2 regions of the Microbacterium sp. MMO-56 genome follow, and region 1 is predicted to be linked to the other one. Evidence: predicted binding sites of a transcription regulator. Region 1 holds the regulator's gene; the other holds the start of a gene.
The links. Region 1 encodes LexA, which represses DNA repair genes until DNA is damaged. Its sites were predicted from a motif close to TCGAACANNTGTTCGA; they were not measured.

Region 1 (4,190 bases):
TGGCGTCGGCGACCCCGCCGACGTGAGAGGTCGGCCCGCCGTGTACGAACACGACGTACGGCGGGTGCTCTCCCTCGGGGCCCCGGGCGTCCGGGTTCGTCGGGGCGAAGTCGAACGCGTGCACCTCGCCATGCGGGCCCGCGAAGGTCGCCGGCACGCCCACGGGCATCCACGCCGCCTCCGCCGTGTCCTCGCCGGCGACGCGTGTCACCCCGCCGTCCGCGGAGACCAGCCAGATCCCCGTCCCCGTGCGACCGGAGCCCGAGACGAGGAATCCGTCGGAGCGGGCATCCTCGACCCCGAGGCGCGCCGTCGCGGGGATCTCGACGTCCCGGGACGTCCCGTCTGGCTGCACGATCACGAGGCGGTCCGCCCCGTCGGTGCGGATCGCGCCGATCCGCCCCTCCGAGAGCAGCGCGTACCAGCGCAGGCCCAGCACCCAGAGGCCTCCGCCCGTGTCGGCGTCGGCGGGCGCCAGAGGACGCCGCGCGACATCCCGCGGGGCATCGTCGGTGTCGGTGTCGGTGTCGGTGCGGGTGGTCGCGAGGTCGACGGCCCACAGGTTCCAGCGGCCGGTGGGCTCGTCGATGCAGACGAGCTCGTCGTCGGTGCGCCACGCCGGCTGGAGCGCCGCGGTCTCGCCCGAGGTCACGGCGCGCCACGACGCGACACGACCGGACTCGATGCGTCCGACGCGCACCTCGGTGCGGTCCCACGGCATGTGCGGGTGATCCCAGGCGACCCACGCGAGGCGAGACCCGTCGGGGGACAGCTCCGGCTGTGCGACGAAGTCGCTTCCCGAGACGAGCTCGGTCACCGACGGATCGGTCTCGTCGAGCGAGACGCGCACGATCGCGCGGTGCGGAACCGCGCCGGTCTCGCGTTCCAGGACCGCGAGGAGCGTGCCGTGCTGCCATCGCAGGCCGCCGTAGCGTGCCGCGGGATCGACGGGCGTCAGCGCGCGCGGCGCCTCACCCGGATCGAGTGCCCAGACGCGCTGGTCGGTCTTCTCGACGAACAGCAGGGTGCCGGTGCCGGTGACCGTCCAGGCGCCCCCGCCGTACTCGTGCACACGGGAGCGCGCGCTCCACGGCGCGGGAAGGAGTGTCTCGACCGTGCCCGCCGCATCGCGTCGGCGCACCGCCGTGCGCCCGCCCTCCTCCGGGAGCGACTCGCCCCACCAGACCTCGTCGCCGACGAACGCGGCCCCCTCGTACCGCGGCGCAGCGGCCGAGGCCCACTGCGCCGTGAGGGGGGAGGGCCAGGAACCGAAGGGGAGCGCGGAGACCATCACCCCACGCTATCCGCCGCGGACGCAGGGCGTCGCGCGCGCAGCACCGCGGGGACGCGCCACCGGCTGCGGGACCACACCACCGGTGCGAGCACGGCGCCGAGGGCGGCCGTCACGACGGCTGTCCGCACCATCGCGTCCGTGAGCTGGACGTAGACGGCGTCGAGGCCGGGCGCGGACACGCCGGCGTCGGCCGCGACCGATCCCACCAGCGAGCCGCCCACGGCGACGCCGACGCACACCGCCCCGGCGCCGACCAGCAGTGCGACGCCCGAGCCGAGCAGCGCGGTCGTGCGCCGCCGCGCGATGAGGACGCCCGCCGCGAGGAGAGCCGCGGCGAGCACCGGAAGCCACAGGCCGACCGACACGGCGAGGGCGTACCCGCCGCGCAGGAGCGCGAGAGTCTCGCCGTCGCCGAGGATCACGACGCGGTCCACGGCGGGGATGAGGTCTGCGACGGCGGCATCCCGGGCCGCGAGGCTCTGCCTGATCTGCGCCACGACGGCGCCCAGCTGGATGCCGACGCCGTCGTCCGTCCGCACGACGAGTCCGCGCCCGTCGGAGGTGGCCGCGGTGACCAGACCCCGGTGCGCGGCGCGCGTGGCCGTCGCCCAGACGTCCGTGAACGCCTCCGAGCCGACGGCCCGCGTGACCGCGCGCTCGGCGGCACTCCTCAGCCCCTCGGCGGCGGGCTCCTCGAGCAGTCGCAGCGCCGCGACCGCTCTCGCGGGCAGCCCCAGCGCGGCGACGCCGTCGACGACGCTCGAGGCCATCGCGCCGAAGTCCACCTGCGCCGTGAGGGCATCCATCGTCTCGTCGACCACCATCGCCTGCACGTCCGCGTCGCCGGCGAGGGGCGAGAGCGTCGCGACGAACGCGTCCTCGTCCACGAGCTGCACCCGCGCCCACGCGGCGACGATCGCGACGGGCACGAGGATCGCCGCCACGACGATGCAGGTCGCGGAGAGCCACGCACGCCACGCGCGGCCGTCGGTGGAGATATGTGCGCTCACCCCGTCATTGTGGCGGATGCGGGGCGATGCGGGGACGGACCCGGCGTCAGACCGCCCGCAGAACGGCGACGACCTTGCCGAGCACGACGGCGTCGTCTCCGAGGATGGGCTCGAAGGCGGAGTTGCGCGGCAGGAGCCACGTGTGCCCGTCGCGCTGGCGGAAGGTCTTCACCGTCGCCTCGCCCTCGAGCATCGCCGCGACGATGTCCCCGTTGTCGGCCGTGGGCTGCGAGCGTACGACCACCCAGTCGCCGTCGCAGATCGCGGCGTCGATCATCGATTCGCCGCTCACCTTGAGCATGAACAGGTCGCCCTTGCCGACGAGCTGGCGCGGCAGCGGGAAGATCTCCTCGACCTGCTGGTCGGCCGTGATCGGCACGCCGGCCGCGATCCTGCCCACCAGGGGGACGAGGGCTGCGTCGCCGACGGCGGGGGCGAGGTCGGCGGGGTTCTCCGTGGACGCTCCGGGGAGGTCGATCAGCACCTCCATCGCGCGCGTCTTCCCGGCGTCGCGGCGCAGGTACCCGCTCAGCTCGAGCTGATTGAGCTGATGCGTGACGCTCGAGAGCGACTTCAGGCCCACGGCGTCGCCGATCTCACGCATGCTCGGCGGGTACCCGTGGCGCGCGATCGACTGCTGGATGATGTCGAGGATCGCCAGCTGCTTCTCGCTGAGGTTCTTCCGCCGACGCGTCTGCGGTCGTTCCATGGCGCACTCCTTCTGATCGTCCTGTCCGTCCCGATCCACCCGGCGACCAGCGCTCTTCTTCGAATGTCGGAGGTCGGTGATGGGGTCTCTGTATCGAAACCGTATCCGGCCTCGGCCGATTCGACCGGCAGGCATCCGCGTGTCGCGTTCGATTCTTCTCCGACACGGATGCCGGTTGACAGCACACATTATCGAAGATAGCTTCGGAAGAGAACTTCGCACCCGGCCCTCCGGCCCGAGGGCCGGATGCGAAGATCCCGACATCCGAGGCCTCGCCCTGAGGAGGGACCATGACCACCATCGACATCTCCGGCACCCCGGTCGTGAGCGCGCGCATCCCCGCGACGCGACTGCGCCTCACCGCCCGTGGACGTCGCGTGATCGCGGCCCTCGCGTCCCTCCCCGCCGTGATCGCGCTCAGCATCGCGATCGTGTCCAGCGGGGGAGCCCTGGCATCCGGCGAAGGCGGGGCGCCCGCGGGCACGTTCTCGCACATCACGGTGATGCCCGGCGACACGCTCTGGTCCATCGCCGGCGACATCGCGCCGGACGCCGATCCCCGGGACGTGGTCGATGAGATCATCCGGCTGAACGCGCTGCCGTCCGGCGCCGTGGCCGCGGGGGAGCGCCTCGCCCTTCCGCTGCAGTACTCGTCCGCCGACTGATCCGGTGACGAGCAGGGCGTCCCCGCGCGGGCCGCTCTACGATGGGGCTGTGAGTGCGAGTGTGGATGACCTGCCCCTACGACCGGATCTGCGCGGCCTGACGCCCTACGGCGCACCGCAGGCGCCTCTGCCGGTGGCGCTCAACGTCAACGAGAACACCCATCCCGTACCCGACGAGGTCGCGGACGACATCGTCGACGCGATCGCGCGGGCGGTGCGTGAGGTCAACCGCTATCCGGACCGGGAGTTCACGCTGCTGCGCGAGGGCTTCGCGGACTACCTCGGCCACGGACTGACCCCCGACCAGATCTGGGCGGCCAACGGGTCCAACGAGGTGCTGCAGCACCTGCTGCAGGCGTTCGGCGGGCCGGGCCGCACGGCCTTCGGCTTCGCTCCGACCTACTCGATGTACCCGCTGCTGACGCGGGCCACGGGCGCGACCTACGTCGCGGGCACCCGAGGCGTCGACTACACGCTCGACGTCGACGATGCGCGTCGCCAGATCGAGGATG
Region 2 (4,190 bases), on a different contig from region 1:
ATGCCGAACAGGACCACGACGATCGCGAGCAGTCCGGTCAGTGCGCGCCAGGCATGGCGCACAGGGGTGGGAGAGGCCACGGATGGTCAGCTTTCTCGATGTGCCGCGCGTCGCGCGGACGGACTCAGGCCTGGGACTTCTTGTCGGGCTTGGGGTCGGTCGCGGCGGCGCGCTCGCGCGCCTGGTCGTCGCTGATCGAGGTGATCTCGCCGTCCGCGACATCGGCGATGTACTCGGCCTTCTCCGCCTCGGCGTCGATGAACTCATCCTCGGTCACGGTGTCGGTGTCCTCGTCGACGACACGGAGGATCGCCTGGCTGTGGACCTCGACCTCCATGCCCGGGGCGAGCTCGACGCGCGCCGACTTGGACAGGTCATCGCCGTCGTACTCGACGAGCGTGCCGTACAGACCGCCCTGCAGCAGCACCTTCACGCCGGGGAGCATCGCCCGCGACTTGGCCTCCTGCTCGGCCTTCATCTTCTGCGCGCGACGACGGGAGCTCCAGAACATGAAGACGAGGAGCGCCGCCATGGCGACGAGCAGAAGGATGTCCATGAGTGAGACCTTTCGGGTGCACGCCGATCGGCAGAGGAAGAGTCGGCTGAAGGAAGTCGGCAGAAGCCTTCAGCGATTATAGGTCATGGAATCTAGAGGTCTTCGAGAGGGAGGGCCTCGACCGGGGGCGCGACACGCAGGTGCGCGTACGCCTCGGGGGTGGCGATCCGCCCGCGGGGCGTACGACCGAGGAAGCCGATGCGCACCAGGTACGGCTCGACGACCGACTCGATGGTCTCCCCCTCTTCTCCCACCGTGACCGCGAGGGTGCTCAGGCCGACGGGACCGCCGCGGAACCGCCGTACGACGGCATCCAGCACGGCCCGGTCGAGACGGTCGAGACCGATCGCGTCGACGTCGTACAGCTCGAGCGCCTGGGCGACGTCCGCCTCGGTCGCCGCCTGACCGGGCCCCGCTCCGTGCACGATGACGTAGTCGCGCACGCGTCGCAGCAGGCGGTTCGCGATGCGCGGCGTGCCGCGTGAGCGGCGCGCGATCTCGTCGCGCGCGCGGGGCGGCACCTCGACGCCGAGGACCGTCGCCGACCGCGCGATGACGCGTTCGAGCTCGGCGGGCTCGTAGTACTCCAGATGCGCCGTGAAGCCGAACCGGTCGCGCAGCGGATTGGGCAGCAGGCCCGAGCGCGTCGTGGCCCCCACCAGCGTGAAGGGCGCGAGATCGAGCGGGATGCTGGTCGCACCGGCGCCCTTGCCGACCATGATGTCGATGCGGAAGTCCTCCATCGCGAGGTACAGCATCTCTTCGGCGGAGCGGGCCATCCGGTGGATCTCGTCGATGAAGAGCACCTCCCCGGGCTGGAGGCTCGACAGCAGGGCGGCGAGATCGCCGGCGTGCTGGATCGCGGGGCCCGACGACAGCCGCAGCGGCCGCCCGCTCTCGTGGGCGACGATCATCGCGAGCGTCGTCTTGCCGAGGCCCGGCGGCCCGGACAGCAGGATGTGGTCGGCGGGACGCTGCTGGATGCGGGCGGCATCCAGCAGCAGCTGGAGCTGCCCGCGCACCTTCTGCTGGCCGACGAACTCGGCGAGCGAGACCGGTCGGAGCGCCCCTTCGACGGCGAGCTCGGAGTCGTCCTCCGCGATGCCGGGGTCGCGGATCGCGTCGTCAGACATCGGCGCGCTCCGTCCGGCTCGGGCCGAGGTGCGCGAGGGCGAGCTTCAGGAGAGCGGGGACGGAGGCGGCCTCCGCTCCGGCGACGGTGCCGCCGACGTCGCGGACGGTCTCGACGCTCACGCGCTCGTTCCAGCCCAGGGCGACCAAGGCCGCCACGACCTGTTCGGCGATGCCCGGGGACGACGTCGCCGCGCCTCTCGCCCCGGAGACACCCGCCCCCGCCGGCGCGACGTGCAGCTTGCCGGCGAGCTGGACCACGATGAGCTTCGCCGTCTTCGGGCCGATGCCCGACACGCGCCGGAACGGCGCGTCGTCCTCGGCGGACACCGCCGCGGCGATCTGGTCGACGGACAGGGCGGACAGCACCCCGAGCGCCGACTTCGGTCCGACGCCCGACACGCTGAGGAGCAGGATGAAGGTGTCCAGCTCGTCGCGTTCGGCGAATCCGTAGAGCGAGAGCGCGTCCTCCCGCACCACCAGATTGGTGTGCAGCAGCGCCTCGTCGCCCAGGCGCAGCCCCCGAGCCAGCTGGGAGGTCACCGCGACGGAGAAGCCCACGCCGCCGACCTCCACGATCGCCGACTCGGCGTCCACATGCAGCACGCGGCCCCGCAGCGAAGAGATCATCCCCCCACCCTACGAGCCGTTCGCAGTTTTGTTCGACCGACACGCGTGGCGCGTGCGCAGGGTCATCCCGCCGCCCGCCCGAGGTCATTCCCCACAGGTTCGGGGTCGCCAAGGGTCGCCCCGCTCCACGTTCGGGGTCTCATCTGGTCGCCATCCCGCCCCTGAGGCGACCAGAAGCGACCCCAAACCCGCAGAACCAACCGGGGTGGGCCCCAGCTCACCCGGGCGCCATCCCCCCCACGAGTTCGGGGTCGCCAATGGTCGCCCGAGGCCATCCCCCACAGGTTCGGGGTCGCCAAGGGTCGCCCCGTCACGGGTTTGGGGGGGGGGGGGGGGGGGGGGGGGCCCCGCGGCGCGGCCCGCCCCCGCCCCCGGCCCCCCACCCCCCCCCCGCCCCCCCCCCCCCCCACCCCAAACCCGCAGAGCACAGCCGGGCAAGGCCACGGCACATGAAGGCACAACCCCGCACGAGCGCGCGCCCGTCTCACGGGAAGGGGCTCAGCGGCGCGCGGCCCGCTCCGCGTCCGCCCAGGCGCGCTGCGCGGGGGTCAGCGACCCGGAGCCCGTCGACACCGACGGGCCACCCCGCCGCCAGGCGTGGCAAAGCGCGATCGCCAGAGCGTCCGCGGCATCCGCCGGCTGCGGGAGGGCGTCGAGGCGCAGCACGCGCGCGACCATCGTCTGCACCTGCAGCTTGTCGGCGGATCCGTATCCCGTGATCGCGGCTTTGACCTCCGAGGGCGTGTGAGTCGCGGCGGGCAGCCCGTGCTCCGCGGCGAGCAGCAGCGCGACCCCGCTGGCCTGCGCCGTTCCCATCACGGTGGAGCGGTTCTGCTGAGCGAACACGCGCTCGACCGCGACGACATCCGGCCGGTGCTCCGCCATCACGGCTCGAAGACCCGCAGCGATCACGGCCAGACGATCACCGATGGGCAGGTCGGCCACGGAGCGGACGACCCCCACGTGCACGAGCGACGCGGACCGGTCGGCACGCACGTCCACGACACCGACGCCGCAGCGGGTGAGGCCGGGGTCGATTCCCAGAACACGAAGAGCGGATGCCACTCCCCCACGCTATGCGGCGCGGGAGGGCATCCGCTCTCGAAACGCGGGCGGGCGTCCAGCCCGCCCGGTCACTCGTCGTTCTCGAGCTCGGCCTGGACGTCGGCGGAGAGATCGAAGTTGCTGAAGACGTTCTGCACGTCGTCGCTGTCCTCGAGCGCGTCGATGAGCCGGAAAACCTTGCGCGCGGTCTCCGCATCGATCTCGACCTTGAGGTTCGGCACGAACTCGACGTCCGCCGACTCGTACTCGATCCCGGCGTCCTGCAGCGCGCTGCGGACCGTGACGAGGTCGGATGCCTCGGTGATGACCTCGAAACCCTGGGCGTGCGGCTCGATCTCCTCGGCCCCGGCCTCGAGGGCCGCCATCATGACGTCGTCCTCGGTCGTCCCCTCCTCGGAGACGACGATGACGCCCTTGCGGGTGAAGTTGTAGGCGACCGACCCGGGGTCGGCCAGTGTCCCGCCGTTGCGGGTGAGTGCGGTGCGCACCTCGGCGGCCGCGCGGTTCTTGTTGTCGGTCAGACACTCGATCATCAGCGCGACGCCGTTGGGGCCGTATCCCTCGTACATGATCGACGAGTACTCCACGGCTTCGCCGCCGATACCCGCTCCGCGCTTGATGGCGCGATCGATGTTGTCCTTCGGGACCGAGGTCTTCTTCGCCTTCAGAACCGCATCGAACAGCGTCGGGTTCCCCGAGAGGTCGGCGCCGCCCAGCTTCGCTGCGACTTCGATGTTCTTGATGAGCTTGGCCCACGACCTGGCACGGCGGGAGTCGATGACCGCCTTCTTGTGCTTGGTCGTGGCCC

Region 2: a site for LexA is predicted at 2,338-2,353, ahead of ruvA (Holliday junction branch migration protein RuvA). Genes of this name have one in related genera too.

Annotation. Positions count from the first base shown of each region.
Region 1 covers NZ_JBBCVW010000012.1:35,866-40,055, reverse strand. The annotation lists gene WFI00_RS11510 (S9 family peptidase) at 1-1,291, opposite strand, end outside; gene WFI00_RS11505 (hypothetical protein) at 1,291-2,304, opposite strand; gene lexA (transcriptional repressor LexA) at 2,351-3,013, opposite strand; gene WFI00_RS11495 (LysM peptidoglycan-binding domain-containing protein) at 3,304-3,678, shown strand; gene WFI00_RS11490 (histidinol-phosphate transaminase) at 3,728-4,190, shown strand, end outside.
Region 2 covers NZ_JBBCVW010000016.1:79,507-83,696, forward strand. The annotation lists gene secD (protein translocase subunit SecD) at 1-80, opposite strand, end outside; gene WFI00_RS13905 (preprotein translocase subunit YajC) at 125-556, opposite strand; gene ruvB (Holliday junction branch migration DNA helicase RuvB) at 649-1,689, opposite strand; gene ruvA (Holliday junction branch migration protein RuvA) at 1,682-2,317, opposite strand; gene ruvC (crossover junction endodeoxyribonuclease RuvC) at 2,816-3,382, opposite strand; gene WFI00_RS13925 (YebC/PmpR family DNA-binding transcriptional regulator) at 3,451-4,190, opposite strand, start outside.